One region of the Promicromonospora sp. NPDC057488 genome, then DNA from elsewhere that is predicted to be linked to it. Evidence: riboswitches for the same ligand, from Rfam matches in the RefSeq annotation. Region 1 holds a riboswitch; each other region holds the start of a gene.

What was found. A riboswitch is a leader RNA that binds a small molecule or an ion and turns the genes downstream of it on or off. The one in region 1 is predicted to bind S-adenosylmethionine.
Region 2: it holds a riboswitch for S-adenosylmethionine, as region 1 does, so the genes downstream of both, ACFU5G_RS06060 (methylenetetrahydrofolate reductase) here and ACFU5G_RS27915 (aminotransferase class V-fold PLP-dependent enzyme) in region 1, are expected to answer to the same signal.
Region 3: it holds a riboswitch for S-adenosylmethionine, as region 1 does, so the genes downstream of both, ACFU5G_RS08625 (LLM class flavin-dependent oxidoreductase) here and ACFU5G_RS27915 (aminotransferase class V-fold PLP-dependent enzyme) in region 1, are expected to answer to the same signal.

The regions. Positions count from the first base shown of each region.
Region 1 covers NZ_JBHVEG010000241.1:513-7,481, forward strand. Annotated here, with positions in the region: gene ACFU5G_RS27900 (hypothetical protein) at 1-350, opposite strand, end outside; gene ACFU5G_RS27905 (amidase) at 632-2,131, shown strand; gene ACFU5G_RS27910 (hypothetical protein) at 2,487-2,624, opposite strand; gene ACFU5G_RS27915 (aminotransferase class V-fold PLP-dependent enzyme) at 2,887-4,305, opposite strand; SAM riboswitch class IV at 4,337-4,450, opposite strand; gene ACFU5G_RS27920 (phosphotransferase enzyme family protein) at 4,496-5,275, opposite strand; gene ACFU5G_RS27925 (rhodanese-like domain-containing protein) at 5,490-5,939, shown strand; gene ACFU5G_RS27930 (O-succinylhomoserine sulfhydrylase) at 5,936-6,969, shown strand, end outside.
Region 2 covers NZ_JBHVEG010000018.1:52,670-59,638, forward strand. Annotated here, with positions in the region: gene ACFU5G_RS06035 (phosphodiester glycosidase family protein) at 1-1,443, shown strand, start outside; gene ACFU5G_RS06040 (hypothetical protein) at 1,453-1,671, shown strand; gene ACFU5G_RS06045 (extracellular solute-binding protein) at 1,928-3,172, shown strand; gene ACFU5G_RS06050 (carbohydrate ABC transporter permease) at 3,245-4,120, shown strand; gene ACFU5G_RS06055 (carbohydrate ABC transporter permease) at 4,120-5,043, shown strand; SAM riboswitch class I at 5,138-5,254, shown strand; gene ACFU5G_RS06060 (methylenetetrahydrofolate reductase) at 5,292-6,203, shown strand; gene ACFU5G_RS06065 (N-acetylmuramoyl-L-alanine amidase) at 6,323-6,969, shown strand, end outside.
Region 3 covers NZ_JBHVEG010000029.1:31,545-38,513, forward strand. Annotated here, with positions in the region: gene ACFU5G_RS08610 (proline racemase family protein) at 1-553, opposite strand, end outside; gene ACFU5G_RS08615 (TetR/AcrR family transcriptional regulator) at 602-1,201, opposite strand; gene ACFU5G_RS08620 (alpha/beta hydrolase) at 1,249-2,835, shown strand; SAM riboswitch class IV at 2,936-3,047, shown strand; gene ACFU5G_RS08625 (LLM class flavin-dependent oxidoreductase) at 3,075-4,244, shown strand; gene ACFU5G_RS08630 (ABC transporter substrate-binding protein) at 4,301-5,950, shown strand; gene ACFU5G_RS08635 (ABC transporter permease) at 5,947-6,948, shown strand; gene ACFU5G_RS08640 (ABC transporter permease) at 6,945-6,969, shown strand, end outside.

The DNA of each region.
Region 1 (6,969 bases):
ATCGCGCTCACCGGGTTGGTAGGCCCGAAGGCGCTCAGCGCGAGCTGCAGCGTGATCAGCAGGATGAAGTAGTAGATGATCTTCGTGAGCAGCGCGATCGGCTCGATGCCGGACCCGGCGAGCAGCCGGTTGGCCCCCGCCCGCTCGAGCACCTTGTTGAAGCCGACGCGCGTCAGGATCATCCCCACGAACCGGGCGATCGCCTTGGCGATGAAGTACCCGATGAGGAATACGACCAGGAACACGAGGAGCTTCGGGATGAAGCTCGCGATCGAGCTGAGCGCGTTGGTGAGCGGCGCCAGCCAGTCGACCTGGTTCGGCACGACGAGTGCCGTATTGAAGAATGTCATTGCTCTCCCCCTTCGAGATCTTTTCGGGCACCCCGGGCGCACATCGTCGGCGCGGCGCAAAGGTGCCAGCACTCCAAGAACATATGCCGGAGAAGCGCATTCTGCGCGGCGGGATTTAGTGCAAGCGAACGCAATTCGAACGCAATTTTGCACATACCCGCAGGTCAGATCGCCGGGTACCGGGCGGCACGTTCATGAATTTGCCTGATTCCCCTGTAGAGCGGGTGAGACATAAGCGACATTCCATCGAGGCTGACGTGGCGAGCGCCTAGCCTGGCGACATGGATGCCCTGCACGAGCGGACCGCCGTCGAGCTCCGCGACCTCCTCGCCGCCGGAGAGCTCACCCCCACCGAGGTGACCGAGCACTTCCTGGACCGGGTCGACCGGCTGAACCCCCAGGTCGGCGCCTTCGCCACCGTCACCCCCGAACGGGCGCGGAAACGGGCGGCGGCGCTCGAGGCGGCCCGGGCGGCCGGATCAGGCGAGGGCCCCACGCCGGGCGGCCTGTGGGGCCTGCCCACCGGGGACAAGGACCTGTGGAACCGGGCGGGCGTGCCCACGGGCTTCGGGTCGCGCGCCTTCGCGGGGCTGCCGCCGGCCGAGGAGAGCGACGAGATCGTCCGGGTGCTCGACGACGCGGGCATCGTCAGCCTGGGCAAGACCGCCGCGCCCGAGCTGGGCTTCCCCGCCTACACCGAGCCCGTCGGCGCACCGCCCGCGCGCACCCCGTGGGACCTGACCCGCGGGGCCGGCGGCTCCAGCGGCGGTGCGGCAGCCGCGGTGGCGGCGGGCCTGCTGCCGTTCGCCCCCGGGTCCGACGGCGGCGGGTCGATCCGCATCCCGGCGGCGGCCTGCGGCGTCGTCGGGCTGAAGCCCACGCGCGGGCTGCTGCCGGCGGGCAGCGGCGTCGACTCCTTGGGCGGGCTCGTGGTGAACGGCCCGATCGCCCGCACCGTGGCCGACACCGCCCTGCTGCTGGAGGCGATGCTCCCGAGGCGCGCCGGGGGCGACGTCGCGCACCCGTACACGCTGCGGGCGCCGTCGTACGCCGCGGGGGCGTACCTCGCGGCCGCGCAGCGGGCCGAGCTGCCGGAGGGCTCCGGCCTGGCCGGCGCGGGTGTCGCGCGCATCGGCGTGACCACGTCGTCGGCCTGGGACGGGTTCTACGACATCGCCGTGTCCCCCGAGGCGCGCGCCGCGCTGGACGCCGGGGTGCGCGCCCTGGCCGGGGCCGGGCACGAGATCGACGAGACCGCGCTGGCCGAGGCGCCCGAGTACGCGCCGGCGTTCCGGACCCTGTGGATGGGCGGAGCGTCGGCGGTGCCGATCGACGACCCGGCGACCCTGGACAAGCTGGAGCCGCTGACGCAGTGGCTCATCCGCACGGGCCGCACGGTCCCCGCGCGGCAGCTCGCCGAGGCGGTGCGCACGCTCACCGGGTTCGAACGCTCGCTCGTGGCGCAGGTCGGCGCGTACGACGCCGTCGTGACCCCGGCCCTCGCGCTCACGCCGCGGCCGATCGGCTGGTACGACGCCGAGGATCCCGAGCGGAACTTCGAGCAGCAGTGCCAGTACACGCCGTGGACGTCGATGCTGAACGTGGCCGGGCTGCCCGCGATCACCGTGCCGACGCACTGGACCGAGCCCACGGCAGACGCGCCCGCCGGGCTGCCGATGGGGGTGCAGATCATCGGCCGGCCGGGCGGCGAGCTCACGCTGCTGGCGCTGGCGGCCCAGCTGGAGTCGGCCCTCCCGGGCTCGCGCGCCTTCCCTCTCTGACGTGTCAGACACCCAGGCCCCCCGAGGGACCTGTACGTCTGACACTTCGGTGGTGGCCGAATGTGGTTTCCGCGGCCCGGCGGCGCGTGATTGGGTACCCCTAGTGGGTATCTGACGCGACGGTGCCACAGCGCCGGGACAGGGAGGACGGGACCATGACCGAGACCTTCGAGACGGCCGTCCCGGCGCGGCGCAGCCGCTGGACCGGGACCTGGCCGACCAACACCGGCTGGATCGTGCTCGGCGCGCTGACGGGCCTCGGCCTGCTGGTGGGCGGGACGGCGATCGCGGGCGGCACCTGGCAGGACGCCGTCGCCGAGGACCCGACCACCGCCGTCGGCGTCGCGGCGCTCTGCTACCTGGCCGCGGCGGTGACCGGCGTGCGCTGGACGGCGTGGCTGGTCGCGCTGCTGGCGTCCGCGATCCCCGTCGCGTCCGAGCTGCTGGACACGCCGCGCTGGATCGCGTTCGTGCTGGTGGGCCTCGTGCTCACCGGCATCGGGCTGGCCCGCGGCCGCAGCGCGACCTGGCCGCAGGCCGCCGCGATGGCCGGCTTCTTCGGCGTCGCCGCCGTCGCCCTGTTCCTGGAGCCGCGCGTCGGGCTGGCCCTCGCGGGCCTCGCCCTCGCCGCGCACGCCGCCTGGGACGTGGTGCACTACCGCCGCGACGTGGTGGTCAACCGCTCGCTGGCGCTGTGGTGCATCGGCCTGGACCTGACGATGGGCGGCATCTGCGTGGTGCTGGCGCTGTGGCCGTCAGTCCTCGTCCGGGAGGCAGCCGAAGGCCTCGTCGAAGCCGAGCGCCGCCGTCGCGAGCAGGCCCGCCAGGCCCGAGCCCTCGGGGACCGGACGCGGGTCGTCGGTCACCACCCAGAGCCCGTCCACGACGTCGTAGCCCGCCTGCGGGCCGTCGGCCACCAGGCTGCCGACGGCGGCGATGAGGCGCTCGATCTCCTCGCCCGCGGTGCCGACGCCGACCGAGGCGCGCACAGCGCCGGCGTCGAACCCGAGGCGGCCGAGCAGCGGGTGCGCGCAGAAGCGGCCGTCCCGCACGCCGATGCCGTGCTCCGCGGACAGGTACGCGGCGACGAGGCCCGGGTCGTAGCCGGTCACGGTGAAGGTCACGACGCCCACGGGGTCGACGGCGTCGGCCCAGACCCGCACGACCTCGACGCGGTCGATGGCCTCGAGCCCCGACACGAGCCGGCGGCGCAGCGTGTTCTCGTGGGCCACGACCTCGGCCGGGTCCAGCGCGGCGAGCTCCTCGCAGGCCGCCGCGAGGGCGACCGCGCCGATCACGTTGGGCGAGCCGGCCTCGTGGCGGGCGGGGCCCTCGTGCCAGTCGGTGCCACCCACCCGCACCCGGCGGACGGCGCCGCCGCCCGCGAGGTACGGCGTGCCGGCGTCGAGCCAGTCGCGGTGGCCCACCAGCACGCCGGCGCCGAACGGGGCGTAGGTCTTGTGCCCGGAGAAGGCGAGGTAGTCCACGCCGGTGGACTCCAGGGAGATGCGGCGGTGCGGCACGAGCTGGGCGCCGTCGAGCGCCACGCGCGCCCCGAACTCGTGGGCGACGGCGACTATCTCGGCGATCGGGAGCGACTCGCCCGTCACGTTCGACGCGCCGGTGAGGGCCAGGAGGGCGTACGGGCGGTCCTCGGCGGCGTCGGCCAGCTCCTCCCGGATCTGGGCGACGGTCTCGGCCACGGTGGCGCCGCCGGTCAGCACGGTCGCGCCGGTGGTGCGCTGCCAGGGCAGCAGGTTCGCGTGGTGCTCGACGTCGAGCACCAGCACGCGGCCGGGCTCGCCGTCGGCCTGCGCGGGGACGCAGCCGGCGAGGAGGTTGAGGGAGTCGGTGGTGTTCCGCGTGATGATCGTCAGGTCGTCCTCGCGGGCGCCGACGAACGCACCGATGGTGCGGCGGGCGGTCTCGTAGAGCGCCGTGCTCACCTGCGAGAGGTAGCCGGCGCCGCGGTGCACGCTGGCGTACAGCGGCAGCACCTGGGTGACGCGGTCGGCGACGGCCTGCAGGGCCGGGGCCGACGCGGCGACGTCGAGGTTCGCGTACGAGACCTGGGTGCCGTCCACGAGCGGGACGAGCGTGCCGCCGCCGACCACGGGCCGGAGCGGGGCGAGGCCGGTCACCGCGGTGGCACGGCTGATGGTGGGAGCAGACATGGCGTCCTCCAGCACAGTCCTGGGGGAGGTTCCCCCGCGCTTGCCGCGCACGGGTGCGCACGGCCTGGTCGTCACCCGGGGCACCCCACCGCGGAGGGAGGGTTGCCGGCCAGCGAGCCGGGGCTTGACGCTGGCGCTCATGACCTGCGGCCATCCTGTGCTGCGGGCAAAAGCCCTGTCAACGCATGTCTCAGATGCTGGTCCCACCTGCTGGTCGGGCCGCGCGGCCCCCGAGGACGACGACGCGGGCCGCGTCCGAGCGGTACATCGCGGCGTGCTCGCGCAGCTCGGCGGGACCGCCGGCGTCGGCCCTGGCCTCGCTGAACGCGGCGAGCTCCGTCAGGCGCTCCGCCATCGTCCCGAGCACGTCCGCGCGCGACCACGCGGCGCCGTACGCGTCGACCAGCGCGTCCAGCCGGGCCAGCGGGTCCAGGTGGCCGACGTCGTAGGACACCCCGGCGAACGCGTCCTGCGCGAACGGGGCCAGGCGGTACGCGGTGTACGCCACGTCCCACAGGCGGGGTCCCGGTGCTGCCGTGTCCACGTCGATGAGGCCGACGAGCCGGCCCGCGCGGAACACCATGTTGTAGGGCGCGGCGTCGTTGTGGCAGATCACCTCGGCCGGCTCGCGGGCGGGCAGCTGCCAGACGGCGTCCGGCAGGTCGAGGTCGAGGGACGCGTCGTGGAGCCGGCGCAGGAGGCGCCCGGCGTCGCGCAGGTTCTCCTCGGACCAGAGCCACTCCGGGGCCGGCCAGCCCGGGACGTCGCCGGGGAGGAACGAGAGGATCTCGCGCTGCCGCTCGTCGAACCCGAACGGTTCGGGCACCTCCGTGACGCCGCGGGCCCGGACGTGGCGCAGGTACGCGTGGACGGTGGGCGTCCACGGTCCGGCGGAGCGCCGCACGGTGTCCCCCGTGCGCACGACCTCGGACATGTTCCCGCCGGTCAGTGGTTCCTCGTTCGCAGACACGGTCGTCACCGTAGCGATATTCGCTTTCCCTACCAGATTGGCCGGGTTGCCTGTCGAGACACTGTTCCACCCACCGGACACATGTCGTAGGGTTGGCGGCGACCATCCCGAGCGGCCGAGTGACGTGGCACGACGACGCCGCAGCAACCCAGCGTTCCCCGCAACAGCGGAGGACGGCCGAGGGTGCTACCGCCACGACCGATGGAGGAGCATCATGAGCGACCCCGCGCGCATCGACGTCCGGCCCGCCGAGGGCTACGCCGGCGACATCACGCCCGAGCAGGCCTGGGAGCTGCTGGCCGCCGACCCGTCCGCCGTCCTCGTGGACGTGCGCACCCAGGGCGAGTGGCGCACGATCGGCATCCCCGACACGGTGACGCTCGAGAAGCAGCCCGTGTTCAGCGAGTGGGTGCAGGCGGGCGGTGTGCCCAACCCGCGGTTCCTGGAGGAGCTCCGGGCGGCCGGCGTGACCGACGGGCCCATCGTCTTCCTCTGCCGCTCCGGCCAGCGCTCGATCGCGGCGGCGCGGCTCGCCACGGCGTCGGGCATCGCGCCGTCGTACAACGTGCTGGACGGCTTCGAGGGCGCGCCCGGGGCCGACGGCGTCCGCGACCAGCGCGGCTGGAAGGTCGTCGGGCTGCCCTGGACGGCGGGTCCCGCGTGACCGTCACCGGTGCGTTCCCGGCGGACGCGAACCCTGGCGGCTCCGGCCGCAAGCCGCTGCCGGCCGGGGTGCGCCCCGCGACGCTCGCGGTGCGCGGCGGGCACCAGCGCAGCGAGTTCCAGGAGACCAGCGAGGCGCTGTTCCTCACGCAGGGCTACGTCTACGACAACGCGGCCGAGGCCGAGGCCGCGTTCAAGGGCGACGTCGACCGGTTCGTCTACTCGCGCTACGGCAACCCCACGGTGCACACGTTCGAGGAGCGGCTGCGCCAGCTCGAGGGCGCCGACGCCTGCTACGCGACCGCGACCGGCATGTCCGCCGTGTTCACGTCCCTGGCCGCGCTCGTGAGCTCGGGCTCGCGGATCGTGGCCGCCCGCGCGCTGTTCGGGTCCAGCGTGGTGATCTTCGAGGAGATCTTCAAGAAGTGGGGCGTGCGCACGGACTACGTCGACGGGCACGTGCTCTCCCAGTGGGAGGAGGCGCTGGCCACGCCCGCGGACGTGGTGTTCTTCGAGACGCCGTCGAACCCGATGCAGGACATCGTGGACGTGCGCGCCGTCGTGGACCTGGCGCACGCCGCCGGGGCGACCGTGGTGCTCGACAACGTGTTCGCCACCCCGCTGCTGCAGAAGCCGCTGGAGCTTGGCGCCGACGTCGTCGTGTACTCCGCGACCAAGCACATCGACGGGCAGGGCCGCGTGCTGGGCGGCGCGATCCTCGGCTCGACCGACTACATCACCGGTCCCGTGCAGACGTTCATCCGCAACACCGGGCCGTCGCTGGCACCGTTCAACGCCTGGACCCTGCTCAAGGGCCTGGAGACCCTGCCGGTGCGGGTCGCGGCGCAGGGGGCGAGCGCCCTCGCCGTCGCGCACGCGCTGGAGGAGCTGCCCGCGGTGGGCACCGTGCGCTACCCGTTCCTGGACTCCCACCCGCAGGCCGAGCTGGCGCGCTCCCAGATGAGCGGCGGCGGCACAGTGGTGACGTTCGACCTGGCAGTCCCCGAGGGGTCCGACGCCGAGGCCGCGAA
Region 2 (6,969 bases), on a different contig from region 1:
TGGGTGGACGGCGACGGCCACGGCGCCTGGCTGCGCCTCCAGGTGCGGCAGGGCGACGGCGTCGTCACGCAGCTCGACGGACCCGAGGTCACCTGGACCGGCTGGCGGCAGGTCACCTTCCCGGTGCCCGACGGCGTCGCGTTCCCCCTGAGGCTGCAGCGCGTGCGTGCGCTGGAGACCACGGCGGGCGAGCAGTACACGGGCGCGCTGACCCTGTCGGCGATCGCCGCGCAGGTGCCGCCCGCGGTGGACGCGCCCGAGGCACCCCGGGTCGAGGACCCGGTCGTGGCCGCCGACGGCGCCACGGACGACGCGCCCCTGCGGGTCGCCGTGCTGTCCGACGCCCAGTTCGTCGCGCGCGACCCGGAGTCGGGCGCGGTGGCCGGGGCCCGGTCCGCGCTCCGCGAGATCGTCGCCGACGACCCCGACCTGCTGGTCATCAACGGCGACCTGGTGGACGAGGCCGCCCCCGAGGACTTCGACCTCGCCCGCCGGATCCTCACCGAGGAGCTCGCCGACGCGGACTTCCCCTGGTACTACCTGCCGGGCAACCACGAGGTGATGGGCGGCTCGATCGCGAACTTCGAGGAGGAGTTCGGCGACCGCACCCGGGTGCTCGACGTCCCGACGCCGGGCCGCAGCGGGCCTGGCCACCGAGCCGGCACCACGCGCCTGGTCATGCTCGACTCGTCGGCCGGCCGCCTGGGCGCCGACTTCGCCCAGGTCCAGATGCTGCGCGAGGCGCTCGACGACGCCGCGACCGACCGCGCCGTCACCGGCGTCGTGGTGTTCGCGCACCACCCGCTCGACGACCCGCTGCCGACCAAGGCCAGCCAGCTCACCGACCGGCTGGAGGCCGACACGCTGCGCGGCTGGTTCGAGGACTTCGAGGAGACGTCCGGCAAGTCGGTCGCGTCGGTGGGCTCCCACGTGGGCGTCTTCCACGCGAGCACCCAGGACGGCGTCCCGTACCTGGTCAACGGCAACTCCGGGAAGAGCCCGGCGAGCACCCCGGCCGACGGCGGGTTCACGGGCTGGTCGATGCTGGGGCTGCGGCCGGCGTCGGGCAAGACGCCGGGTCCGGGCCGCTCGTCCGCCGAACCGTGGCTCACCTGGGAGGTCAACACGCGCGCCGAGCGGGTCACGGTCGCCGGGCCGGACTCGCTGCGGGTGGGCGGTTCCGCGCCGGTGAGCGCCGTCGTCGTGCAGGACGGGTCCCGCGAGGTGCCGGTCGCGTGGCCGGTCTCCGCGAGCTGGGGTGGTCCCGGGGTGTGCGTCACCGACGGGCAGGGCCGCGCCGCCCTGCGGGACTGCTCGCACCGCGCGGTGCTCGCGCTCGACCCCGCCACGCACGAGCTGACGGCCCTGCGCCCGGGGCGCGCCACGGTGACCGTCACGGTCAACGGGGCGCGCGGCGAGCTCATGGTCACCACGAGCCGGTAGATTTACCTCATGAGCAACTTCGAGGTGGCCCGCAGGCAGAAGCAGGAGCCCACGGCGGCGCTGGTGGTTCGCTTCATCGTGTGCTTCGCCCTGTTCCTGGGCGGGTTCGCGCTGATGGCCGTCGGCTCGATCGGTGACGCGGCGTCGTCGCCCTACCTGTTCGTCGGCGGCATCCTCGCCGTCGGCCTGTCGTTCGGCCTGCCGATGATCGGCGCCACCGAACGATAGAAGCACGCGCGGCGCCCGCCCGGTCCTGACCGGGCGGGCGCCGCCGCATCTCCGTACCCCCACGACGGCGGCCCCGAGGCCTGCCGGAACAGGGCCGCAGCCGCTTGCTGCGGCCCTTTTTGCTGCCGCCGCGCCGAGCGGCCGAACCCTCGCGACACGCCGCGTCACCCGTTTGTCACAGGTTTGTTAGAACCATTGACAGATTATGACCCAAGTGAAAACGTGACCTGCACCACCACGAAGGAGAGGGACGGCAATGGCGCAGTACAAGAGGCTCGGCGGGATCATGGCGATCACGCTCGCCGCGACGACCGGACTGACGGCCTGCGGGTTCGGCGGGTCCAGCGGGGAGGCGACCGGCGACGGTACGACTCTCGACCTGCTCGTCCCCAGCTACTCCGACGCCACCCAGGGAAACTGGGACGACGTGATCGCCGGGTTCGAGGAGGCGAACCCCGACATCGACGTGAACCTCCAGGTCGAGTCATGGGACAACCTCGAGTCCGTCATCGCCACCAAGATCCAGGGCGGCGACGCACCCGACATCTACAACGGTGGCCCGTTCGCCGGCTTCGCCGAGGACGAGCTGCTGTACCCGGTCGAGGACGTCACCTCCGACGAGACCTTCGCCGACTTCCAGCCGACGTTCCTGGAGAACGCCCAGGTGGGCGGCACCACCTACGGCCTGCCGTTCATCGCGTCGGCCCGTGCGCTGTTCGTCAACGACGCGCTCCTGGAGGAGGCGGGCGCCGACGTGCCCGCCACCTGGGACGAGCTGCTCGAGTCGGCCAAGAAGGTCTCCGACCTCGGCGGCGGCGTGGCCGGCTACGGCATGCCGCTCGGTTCCGAGGAGGCCCAGGCCGAGGCCGCGGTGTGGCTGTGGGGCGGCGGTGGAACCTTCGGCGACGCCGAGGCCATCACCATCGACACCCCCGAGAACCTCCCGGGCGCCAAGTTCGCCAAGAAGATGATCGACGAGGGCGCCACGCAGGCCGACGCCGGCGCGACGGACCGCAGCCCGCTGTTCGACATCTTCGTGCAGGGCAAGGTCGGCATGCAGATCGGCCTGCCGCCGAGCGTCGGGCAGATCGAGTCCGACAACCCCGACCTGGAGTACTCCATCCACCCGATCCCCACCGAGGACGGCTCGCCGTTCACGCTGGGCGTCGCGGACCACCTGATGGCGTTCCAGAACGACGGCGACAAGCAGGAGGCCATCACCGCCTTCTTCGACTACTTCTACACCGCCGACGTCTACGTGCCGTGGGTCCAGGCGGAGGGCTTCCTGCCCACCACCCTCTCGGGCTCCGAGCAGCTCGCCGGCGAGGAGGCGCTCGCGCCGTTCCTCGAGGTGCTGCCGGACGCGCAGTTCTACCCGAGCACCAACCCGGACTGGCAGGCCGCGGACTCCGCGTTCAAGGCGCTCTTCGGCCAGCTCGACGGGAAGAAGTCGGCGCAGGACGTCCTGGCCGAGATCCAGGGACAGGTCGACGCGGGCTGACGCCTCGCACCGACCGCCGTGCCCGGCACGGCTGACCAAACGCAACGCCGAACCGAAAGCACGGGGAACCTGGTGAAGGACCTGTTGAAGGCCCTGCCGTGGATCGGGCCCGCGGTCGCACTCATTGCGGCCGTGGTCCTGTTCCCGGTAGGCCAGATGTTCTGGAACTCGACACGCGACATCAGCCAGAGCGGCTTGGACGACGGGGGAGTAGGCCTCGCGAACTTCGCGACGGTCATCGGCTTCCAGTACTTCTGGCCGATCCTCGGGCGCACCGTCGTGTGGGTCGTGGTGGTCGTCGGCTGCACCCTGATCGGGTCGCTGGCCCTGGCAGCGCTGCTGAACAAGGCGTTCCCGGGCCGGCGCCTGGTCCGGATGGCCGTCATCGTGCCGTGGGCCTCCAGCGTCGTCATGACCACGCTGGTGGTGCACTACGGGCTGGAGCCGTACTTCGGCATCATCAACTCGTTCCTCGTGGACGTGGGCCTGATCAGCACGCCGGAGGGCTACGGCTGGACGCGGCACCCCGGTACCGCGTTCGCGTGGGCCATGGCGGTGGCCGTGTTCGTGTCGCTGCCGTTCACCACGTACACGATCCTCGCCGGCCTCCAGACGGTCCCCGGCGAGACCGTCGAGGCCGCGCGCATCGACGGCGCCAGCGGCCCGCGCACCTACTTCAGCGTGGTGCTGCCGCAGCTGCGGGGTGCCATCTCGGTGGCGGTGCTGATCAACATCATCAACGTGTTCAACTCGCTGCCGATCCTGCGCGTCATGACGGGGTCCATCCCCGGGTACGACGCCGACACCGTCATGACGATGATCTTCAAGTACATGCAGAACCAGCGGCAGATCGACCTGGCCAGCGCGCTGTCCGTCATCGCGTTCCTGGTGGTCATCGCGATCGTCGCCGTCTACGTGCGGGTCGTCCGCCCCCTGGAGGAGGTCTGATGACCGCGATCACCGATTCGGGGACGACCCCGCGCAAGGCGACCCGGCCGCCGTCGGACAACCGGCAGCGGGTAAGGAAGTACACGAGCGACCAGGTGCCGCTCGGGTCCCTGCTGCTGCGGCTGCTGGCCGGGCTCGTGGTGCTGGTGGTGTTCCTGCTGCCGTACCTGATCATGTTCTTCGGCTCGGTGAAGACCAAGGCCGAGATCAGGTCGGTCGACCCGACCTACTTCCCCACCGAGTGGCACTGGGACAACTACGTCACCATGTGGTCCACGCCCGAGACACCGCTGGCGCAGAACCTGATCTCCACCCTGGTGATCTCGCTGTGCGCCACGCTGCTCGTGCTCGTCGTGGCGCTGCCGGCGTCCTACTACACGGCGCGGTTCCGGTTCCGGGGGCGGCTGTTCTTCCTGTTCCTCGTGATCGTGACCCAGATGGTGCAGCCCGCGGTACTCACCTCGGGCCTGTTCCGCCAGTTCATCGCCCTCGGGATCCTCGACACCTGGGCCGCGATGATCCTGGTCAACGCGGCGTTCAACCTGTCGTTCGCGGTCTGGATCATGCACAGCTTCTTCGCCGGCATCCCCAAGGAGGTCGACGAGGCGGCGCAGCTCGACGGCGCCGGAACCTTCGCCGTGCTGACCAAGATCAACCTGCCGCTCGTCTGGCCGGGCATCGTCACGGCGGTCGTGTTCACGTTCGTCGCCTCGTGGAACGAGTTCGCGGCCTCGCTGGTGCTGCTCACCACGGCAGGCAACCAGCCACTGTCCGTGGCGCTCACCAAGTTCGTCGGGCAGTACGAGACGTCCTGGCACTACGTGTTCGGGGTGTCGATCGTGGCGATCGTGCCCGTGGTGATCCTGTTCATGATCATCGAGAAGCGCCTGGTGGGCGGCCTGGTGGCCGGTTCCGTGAAGTAGCGGGACGGCCCGGTCCACGCTCCGTGGACCGGGCCGTCTCGACCGCCGGACGAATTCTGTCCCAGTGCTGGACGGTCGCTTAGCATGGTGGCGAACCCCATCCAGAGCGGTCGAGAGTCCTGGCTCCCTGACACCGCAGCAACCTGCCGACCTGGTACCGCGTCGCCGCGGTGCCGAGGACGCAAGGTGCTCACGCCAGGTTCGATGGAGCAGCCATGGTCGCCGAGCCGCACCCACACCGTCCCACCGTGTCGTTCGAGCTGATGCCCCCGCGTCGGCCGAACGCCGCGCCCAACTTCTGGGAGACGGCACAGCGGCTCGTGGCGGCCCGCCCGGACTTCGTGTCCGTGACCTACGGCGCGGCCGGCGGTGACCGGGCCACCGCGCGCGAGGTGCTCGCGACGCTGCTGCGGGGTACGCCCGTGCTCCCGGTGGCCCACCTGACCTGCGTGGGCGCGTCCCGGGAGGACGTGTCCGAGGTGATCGAGGAGTTCCTCGAGGCCGGCGTCCGGTCCTTCCTGGCCCTGCGCGGTGACCCGCCGCGCGACGAGCCGGACTGGCGCCCGCCGGCCGACGGGGTGCGCTCCAGCGTGGACCTGGTGCGCCTGCTGCGGCAGGTGGACGAGCGGCGCTGCGCCGCCGACGTCAGCACGGCGCTGCGCTCGGCCGCGCGCCCGCTGGCCATCGCCGTCGCCACGTTCCCGGACGGCAACCCCGGGGCGGGCACCACGCGCGAGCAGGAGGTGCGCAGGCTCCTGGAGAAGCAGGAGGCGGGCGCGAGCTTCGCGATCACCCAGTTCTTCTACCGCGCGGACTCGTACACCGGGTTCGTCGAGGCGGCCCGGGCCGAGGGCGTGCGCATCCCGATCCTCGCCGGGATCCTGCCCACCACCGAGGCCCGGCGCCTGCGCCGCGTCGAGGAGCTCACCGGGGTGGCGGCGCCCGCCGAGCTCCTGCGGGACCTCGACCGGCTCACCGCGCCCGACGGCGCCGTCGACCCCGAGGCCCAGCACGCCCACGGCATCGAGTACTCTGCGGCGCTCGCGCGCGAGGTGCTCGACGCCGGCACGCCCGGCCTGCACGTGTACACGTTCAACAAGCACCGCCCCGCCCTGGACCTGCTGGACCGGGTGGGCCTGTCGGGTCGCGCCGCCGCCTGACGCGGCATCGTGCGCGGGGTATACCCCGGATGTGATGTACCGGGGTGCCGCGGCGTCGGCCGATACTACGGATGAAAAATCGGCACGTACCAGCGCGACCGACCCGTGGAGGCCCCACCGTGCACGAACACGACCACAGCTCCACCGAGTGCAGTCCTGACAGCCATACCTCGCTGGGGCGGCGCGAGCTGCTGCGCGGCGCCGTCGTCCTCGGCATCGGCGCCGCGGGCGCGACGATCGCCGCCCCGGCGGCCGCGGCCGCCCCCGCCCCCGGGGCCGCTGCCCCCGCGGGGGCAGCCAGGGCCGACGCCGACGCCCCGCCGTCCCTGGCCCCGGACCCGGAGGCGCCCGCCGACGCCCCGCCGGGCGCGCTGGCCGGGGTGGAGGTGGCCGCGCCGACCATCGCGAGCTGCGCCACCTGGGGCGCCGCGGCGGCCCGCGGCACCATCGACCCGGTCGCGGCCAACCCGAACAAGATCCTGATCCACCACACGGCGTCGGCCAACGTCACCGACTACTCGCAGGCCGCCGGGTACCAGATCGCCCGCGACATCCAGCAGTGGCACTTCGCCAACGGCTGGGTCGACACGGGCCAGCACCTCACGCTGAGCCGCGGCGGGTACGTCATGGAGGGCCGGCACGGCTCGCTGTCCCGGCTGCAGAGCGGCAGCGGCACCGTGGTGGGCGCCCACGCCCCGGGCCAGAACAGCCAGGCCATCGGCATCGAGAACCAGGGCACCTACACGAGCGCGACGCCCCCGGCCCA
Region 3 (6,969 bases), on a different contig from region 1:
CGCTGCGGGCGTCGAGCTGCGCGTAGATCGCGCCGCCGAAGCTCACGTCCACGGTGACGTCGCCCCGCGACGTGGCGACCGGGACGTCGAGCGCGAGCACGTAGCCGGGGACGTTGACGAAGTCGACCGCCGTCACCGTCCCGTCGGCGTCGGTGTGCACCCGGGCGGTCACCCGGCCGGAGGGTACGTCGATGACGACGTCGGTGGTGCCCGAGGGGTCCGGCGCCACCAGGCCCGTCTCGACCGCCCAGGCGCCCAGCGCGATGGTGCCGTGCCCGCACGCGGTCGAGAAGCCGTCCTTGTGCCAGAACAGCACGCCGAGGTGCGCGCCGTCGTCGTCGGGCTCGACCACGAACCCGCCGTACATGTCGGCGTGGCCGCGCGGCTCGTGGCAGAGGATCTGCCGGATCCGCTGGATCTCGGGCGACCCGATCGCGAACATCCGCTTCGAGGCGACGTCGTCGCCCTCGACGGGCACGGGCAGGGTGGTGACGATCCGGAACGGCTCACCGCCCGTGTGGTAGTCGACGGCCTCGTAGCGCTCGGTGCTCACTGGTTCTCCTTGGTCGCGTGGTGCTGCGGCGACGATAGCGGGCGGCGCTCAGGTGAGGGGATGGGCGGCGCGCAGCCGGTCGACGGTCGCCGTCGCGATCGCCCGGACGTCCGCCTCGCGCAGGGGAGCGGCCCGCTGTGCCGCGCTGAACGAGAAGCCCTCGATCAGGGTGAACAGCTGGAGCGTCTCGCGCTCGAACGTCTCCTCGTCGACGGTCCGGCCGGTGAGGGCGTCGCGCAGCAGCGTGCGTACCGCCTCGGCGCCCGTCACCGACGTCGCGGCGATGTCTGCCGCGAACTCCGGGTCGGTGCGCGCGAGCACCCGGTACTCGATGAACGCGGTGTGCTCGCGCAGCTCCTGCTCGCTGGTCGGGGCGGCGAACATCAGCACGTCCGCGATCCGGTCCAGCGGGTCGTCGGACCTGGGCAGGGCGCTGCGGGTGAGCCGCTGCGTCAGCACGCCCAGCGTGAAGCGCATGACCTCGCGGATGTTGTCGCCGAAGAAGTGCCGGATGCTCCCGATCGCGAGGCCCGTGCGCGCCGAGATCCGGGCCAGGGTCACCGCCCGCAGGCCGTGCTCGACGATCTCGTCGATCACGGCGTCGGCCACCTGCTGGCGCCGGGCTTCCGGGTCCACTCTCTTGGGCATGACCCCTTTCTAGCACTTTCTGGCACGGCCATGCTAACTTTCCTGGCATGGCTATGCTAAATAAAGCTCCGACCCGACCACTTCCACTGCGCGCGCTGGCCGCCGCCGCGGCCGCGGCCTCGCTCGCCCTCCTCGCCGCGTGCGGCCCGGGGGCCCAGCCACCGTCCGGGTCGCCGTCGTCCTCGGCGAGCGGCGATCTCGGCCAGTTCCTCGACCAGGCCCCTGAGTGGGGCACGTGCGTGGACACGGCGACCACCGCCGCGGACGCCGCCCTGTTCGCTCATCCGGACCTGGAGTGCGCGACCGTCGAGGTGCCGATCGACTACGCCGAGCCCCAGGGGGACACCGGGCAGATCGCGATGCTGCGCCTGCCGGCCACGGGCGAGCGCCAGGGGTCCCTGCTGGTCAACCCGGGCGGGCCCGGCGGCTCGGGCAACAACTTCGTCGCGCTGCTCCGGGAGCGGTGGCAGGCGACCGCGGTCGCGGAGCACTACGACATCGTCGGCTTCGACCCCCGCGGGGTCGGCGCGACCACACCGCGTGCGGAGTGCTTCACCGACAAGGAGTACGACGAGGGCGCCGGGTTCCGCATCGGCGCCGTCTACGACATCACGAGCGCGGACCAGGCGGCGGCCATGGCCCAGCGCTGCGTCGAGGGCACCGGCGGCACCAAGGCCCTGACGAGCATCAGCACGATGAACACCGTGCGCGACATGGACGTCATGCGGGCCGCGCTCGGCGACGAGAAGCTGAGCTTCCTGGGCTACAGCTACGGCTCCGAGCTCGGCGAGCTGTACGCGAAGACCTTCCCGGAGAAGGTGCGGGCCGTCGTGATCGACGGCGCCATCGCGCCCGACCTCACAGCCACCGAGTTCCGGCTGTCGCAGTACGTGGCCATCCAGGCCTCGTTCGACGACCTCGCCGCGACCTGCGCCGAGGCGCCCGACTGCGTGCTCGGCAGCGACCCGGCGTCGGCGTCCGACCGCTTCCGCGCGATCCTGGAGCCCCTCGCCGACGACCCCGCGCCCACCGCGGCGGGGCGTGACGTCAGCGTCCACGACGCCTACACCGCCATCGTCGGCGCGCTGTACGCCGAGGCGCACTGGCCCGATGTCCTCACGGCGCTGGAGGAGTACGAGGCGGGCCGGGCGGACGCGCTGCTGGCGCTGCGCGACAGGTACTTCGGCAGGGGCGCCGACGGCGCCTACGGCCTCGACTTCGACTCGAACGTCGCCACCCGCTGCATGGACTGGCCGACGCTCACCCCCGAGGAGACGACGGCCCTGGCTCGCGACATCGCCGACGTCGCGCCCATCTTCGACCTCGACGCCTTCACGCGGGTGCACCACCACGAGTGCGAGGGGTGGCCCGAGCGGGCCGAGGCGGAGGAGCCCACGGCCGCCGCCGAGATCCCGCCGACCCTGGTGGTCTCGGTGACGGGCGACCCGGGCACCCCGCACGAGGGCGGCGTCGCGATGGCCCGCGAGCTGGGCGGCCACCTGCTCACCGTGCACGGCAAGCAGCACGGCGCCTACCTGCTCGGCGGGAGCGACTGCGTCGACGACGCGGTCGAGAGCTACCTGCTCGACCTCGAGACGCCGCCGGACGGCGCGGAGTGCAGCCTGCCGTCCTAGATCCACTATCCGAGACGTCCGCCGGAATCGTTGACGAAGGTCCGTTCCGTCCTTACATTCCCGGCCGTCGACGTGCCACAGGGCACGCCGACGGTCATGTGGTCATGAGTCCCGACGACAAGCCCCGGCTGGTCGGGCAGCAACCCTCCTTCGCGGCGGGGTGCTCCGGGTGACGACCAGGCCGCGCGCTCGTCGTGCGGCAAGCGCGGACCGAGCCCGGCTCGGAGGACGGAAGAACGATGAGCACCAGCACGCCACGCCTGCACTGGTACCTGCCGACGGCGGGGGAGTCCCGCGACGTCCTGCGCGGCGGGACGAACGTCCACCGGATCGACGGCGAGGCGCCACGCTCGCCCTTCCGCCCGCCCACCCTGTCCTACCTGACCCAGGTCGCCCTGGCCGTGGAGGAGGCGGGGTTCGACTCCGTGCTGGTCCCCACCGGCTCCTACTGCGAGGACCCGTGGGTCGTCGCGTCGGCGCTCGCGGCGGTCACCCGGGACCTGCGGTTCCTGGTGGCGCTCCACCCGCGCACGACGACGCCCGCCTACACCGCCCACCGTGCGGCCACGCTGCAGCGGGTCTCCGGCGGGCGCCTGGCGCTCAACGTGGTCACCGGCGAGCCCGGGGCCGAGGCCTGGCTGCACGGCGACCTGGGCGACAAGGCGGACCAGTACGCCCGGACGGGCGAGTTCCTCGACATCTACCGGGCCCTGTTCCGCGGCGAGACCGTGGACCACGAAGGCCGGCACTACACCGTCCGGGAGGGCCGGCTGGAGCGCGCGAACGGGCGCGGCCTCGGCATCCCGGACACCCCCGAGGTGTGGTTCGGCGGGTCGTCCTCCTACGCGGGCGACGTCGCCGCGCGGCACGCCGACGTGTACCTGTCCTGGCTCGAGCCGCTGGACCAGCTCGCCGGGAAGATCGAGTGGATCCGGGGGCTCGCCGCCGCCCAGGGGCGCACCGCGCGGTTCGGCGTCCGCGCCTGGATCCTGGTCCGGGACACGCACGAGGAGGCCGAGCGGGCCGCGCTGGCGCTGCTCGACGGCGTGGACCCCGCCACGCAGGCCAGGCTCCGAGAGTCCCTGCTGGCCCGGCAGTCGGTCGGCCAGCAGCGCGGCCAGGCCCACCTGGCCGCCGCGGACGTCACCCGCCCGGAGAGCCTGTGGGTCGCGCCGGGCATCTGGGGCGGCTTCGGCCTCGTGGCCGGCGGCCCCGCGCTGGGCTTCGTCGGCTCCTCCGACGACGTCGCCGCGCGCTTCGAGGAGTACCGCCGGCTCGGGGTGGAGGAGTTCATCGTCTCGGGCTTCCCCAACCTCGAGGAGACCCGCTGGGTCGCGGACGGGCTCGTGCCCGCCCTGCGCCGGCGCGGCACCTGGACCGAGCCCGCCGCGCAGCTCGTCACCGCCTGACGGCGGCCCGCCGTCCGACCCCCTTTTTCCCTGCCGTACGAACAGGAAGCACAGCCATGCCCTTGACCCGCTCCGCCCGCCTCGCGGCCCCCGCCGCCGCCGTCGTCCTGACCCTGTCCCTCGCCGCCTGCTCGACCGGCTCCGCCGCCTCCACGGGCGGGGCGTCGCCGGCCGGCGACCCGGTCGCCGGCGGGTCGCTGACCTGGGGCGTCAGCGTCGAGCCCGTCTGCTACAACCCGCAGCGCTCCGGCCAGCAGAACTCGTACCCGATCATCCGCAACTACGCCGAGTCGCTGGTGGGCAAGGCGGCCGACGGCAGCTACACGCCGTGGCTCGCCGAGGAGTGGGAGATCTCGGACGACGAGACCGTGTACACGTTCACGCTGCGCGACGGCGTCACCTTCTCGGACGGCACGCCGCTGACGGCTGACGTCGTCAAGCAGAACTACGACGCCATCACCGCCGAGGACTCCACGCTGAACAGCCGCGCCGCGTTCGCGGCGTACGACCACGCCGAGGCCACGGACGACCACACGCTCGTGGTGACCCTCGCGCAGCCCGACGCCGCGTTCCTCGACTCCGTTGCCTCGATCGGGGCTTCGGTGCTGGCGCCCGCCTCCCTGAAGGCGGACGGCGACCTGTGCCAGCCCACCGACGAGCTGGTCGGCACCGGCCCGTTCACCGTGGCCGACTGGACCGCCGGGCAGGAGATCAGCTTCGACAGGCGCGACGACTACGACTGGGCGCCCGGCTACGCCGAGCACACCGGCGCCGCCTACCTCGACGACGTCACCTACCGGTACCTGCCCGAGGCGACCGTCCGCACCGGCGCCTTGACCGCCGGCCAGGTCGACGTCATCGAGAACGTCCAGGTCACCGACACCACCGTGTTCCAGGACGCCCCCGGCTTCCAGTACCTGACCGGCCCGACGACGGGCACCGCGTTCAGCCTGAACATCAACACCCGCATCGCCCCGGCCGACGACGTGCGCGTGCGCCAGGCCCTGCGCGACGGCTTCGACCTCGACGCCCTGATCGAGAACCAGTACCTCGGCACGGTCGAGCGCGCGTACTCCAGCCTCGGGCCGGACAGCCCGTACTTCGACGAGGACCTCGTGGGCTCCTGGGGCAACGACGTCGACGGCGCCAACGCGCTGCTCGACGAGGCCGGCTGGACCGACCGGGACGACGACGGCTACCGCACCAAGGACGGCGAGCGCCTCACCATCAAGGTCGGCTACCCCGAGCCGTACGTGCGCGACGAGCGCGACGTGCTGCTCCAGGCCATCAAGTCGCAGCTCAAGGAGAACATCGGGCTGAACCTGGACGTGCAGATCATCACCGGCGCCCTGTGGAGCGACCAGACCGCCAAGGGCACCTGGACCGTCTACCCGAACACGCTGCCGACGGCGGACCCGTCCAACCTGTTCCGCAGCATCTTCTCCAGCGAGGGCTTCCTCTACACCGCCGCCGAGCCGGACCTGGTGCTCGACGACGAGGTGGCGGCCAGCCGCGCGTCGCTCGACCCGGCGGAGCGGAAGAAGGCGCTCGACGAGATCCAGGCGACCGTCGTCGACGACGCGCGGTACGTGCCGCTGTACCACCCGGTGTACACGGTCGCGGCCAAGGACACCGTGCACGGGCTGGCCTTCGAGCCGCAGCTCGACTCCCCGGCCGGCTCGTACGACGTGTGGGTCCAGCCGTGACGAGCGCCGCCGTCGAGGTGCAGGAGGCGGCCGGGCCGGGCGCCGGCCCGGTCGCTCCTGCTGCGGGCCCGCACCCCGTCCTGCGGCGCCTCGTCACCCGGGTCGTCACGGGCGTCGTGGTGCTGTGGGCCGCCGCCACGGTCGCGTTCTGGACGCTCCAGCTCGTCCCCGGCTCGGTCGCCGACATCCTGGCGGGCGACCTCGCCGACCCCGAGCTGCGCCAGGCTCTCGTGGCCGAGTGGGGGCTCGACCGGCCCGCGTTCGCGCAGTACCTCGACTTCCTCGGGCGGCTCGTGCAGGGCGACCTCGGCACGTCCTACGTGCAGCGGCAGCCCGTGCTGGACGTCATCGGCGACCAGCTCGGCTCCACCGTCGTGCTGACCCTGACCGCGGGCGTGGTCGCCGTGCTGCTCGCCGTGGTGCTGTCCACGGCGACGGTCGGCCGCCCGCGCGTGGTGCGCGGCTTGCTGTCCACGGCGGAGCTCGTCCTCGTCTCCGTCCCGGTGTTCTGGTCCGGAATCCTGCTGCTGATGGTGTTCTCGTTCGGCCTCGGGCTCTTCCCCGTGGCGGGCGGCACCGGCGCCCAGTCGCTCGTGCTGCCCACGGTCGCGCTCGCGCTGCCGACGGCGGGCCTGCTGAGCCAGGTGCTGCGCGAGTCGATGGAGCGCACCGTGCTGGAGCCGTTCGCGATCACGGTGCGCGCCCGCGGCGTGCGCGAGTCGCTCGTGGTGTGGCGGCACGCGCTGAAGCACGCGCTGCTGCCCGGTATGACTGTCGCGGGCAGCCTGGTCGGCGGCCTGCTGGGTGGCGCCGTCATCACCGAACAGGTCTTCGGCCGCCCGGGCCTGGGCCAGGTCACCCTGCTGGCGGTGACCAACAAGGACGTCCCCGTGGTGCTCGGGGTCGTGCTGCTCGCGGCGGCGGTCTACGTCGCCGTCTCCACCCTGCTCGACGTGCTCTACGCCGTCGTCGACCCCCGGCTGCGAGGTGCTCGATGAGTGTCCCGACCCTGCCTGTCG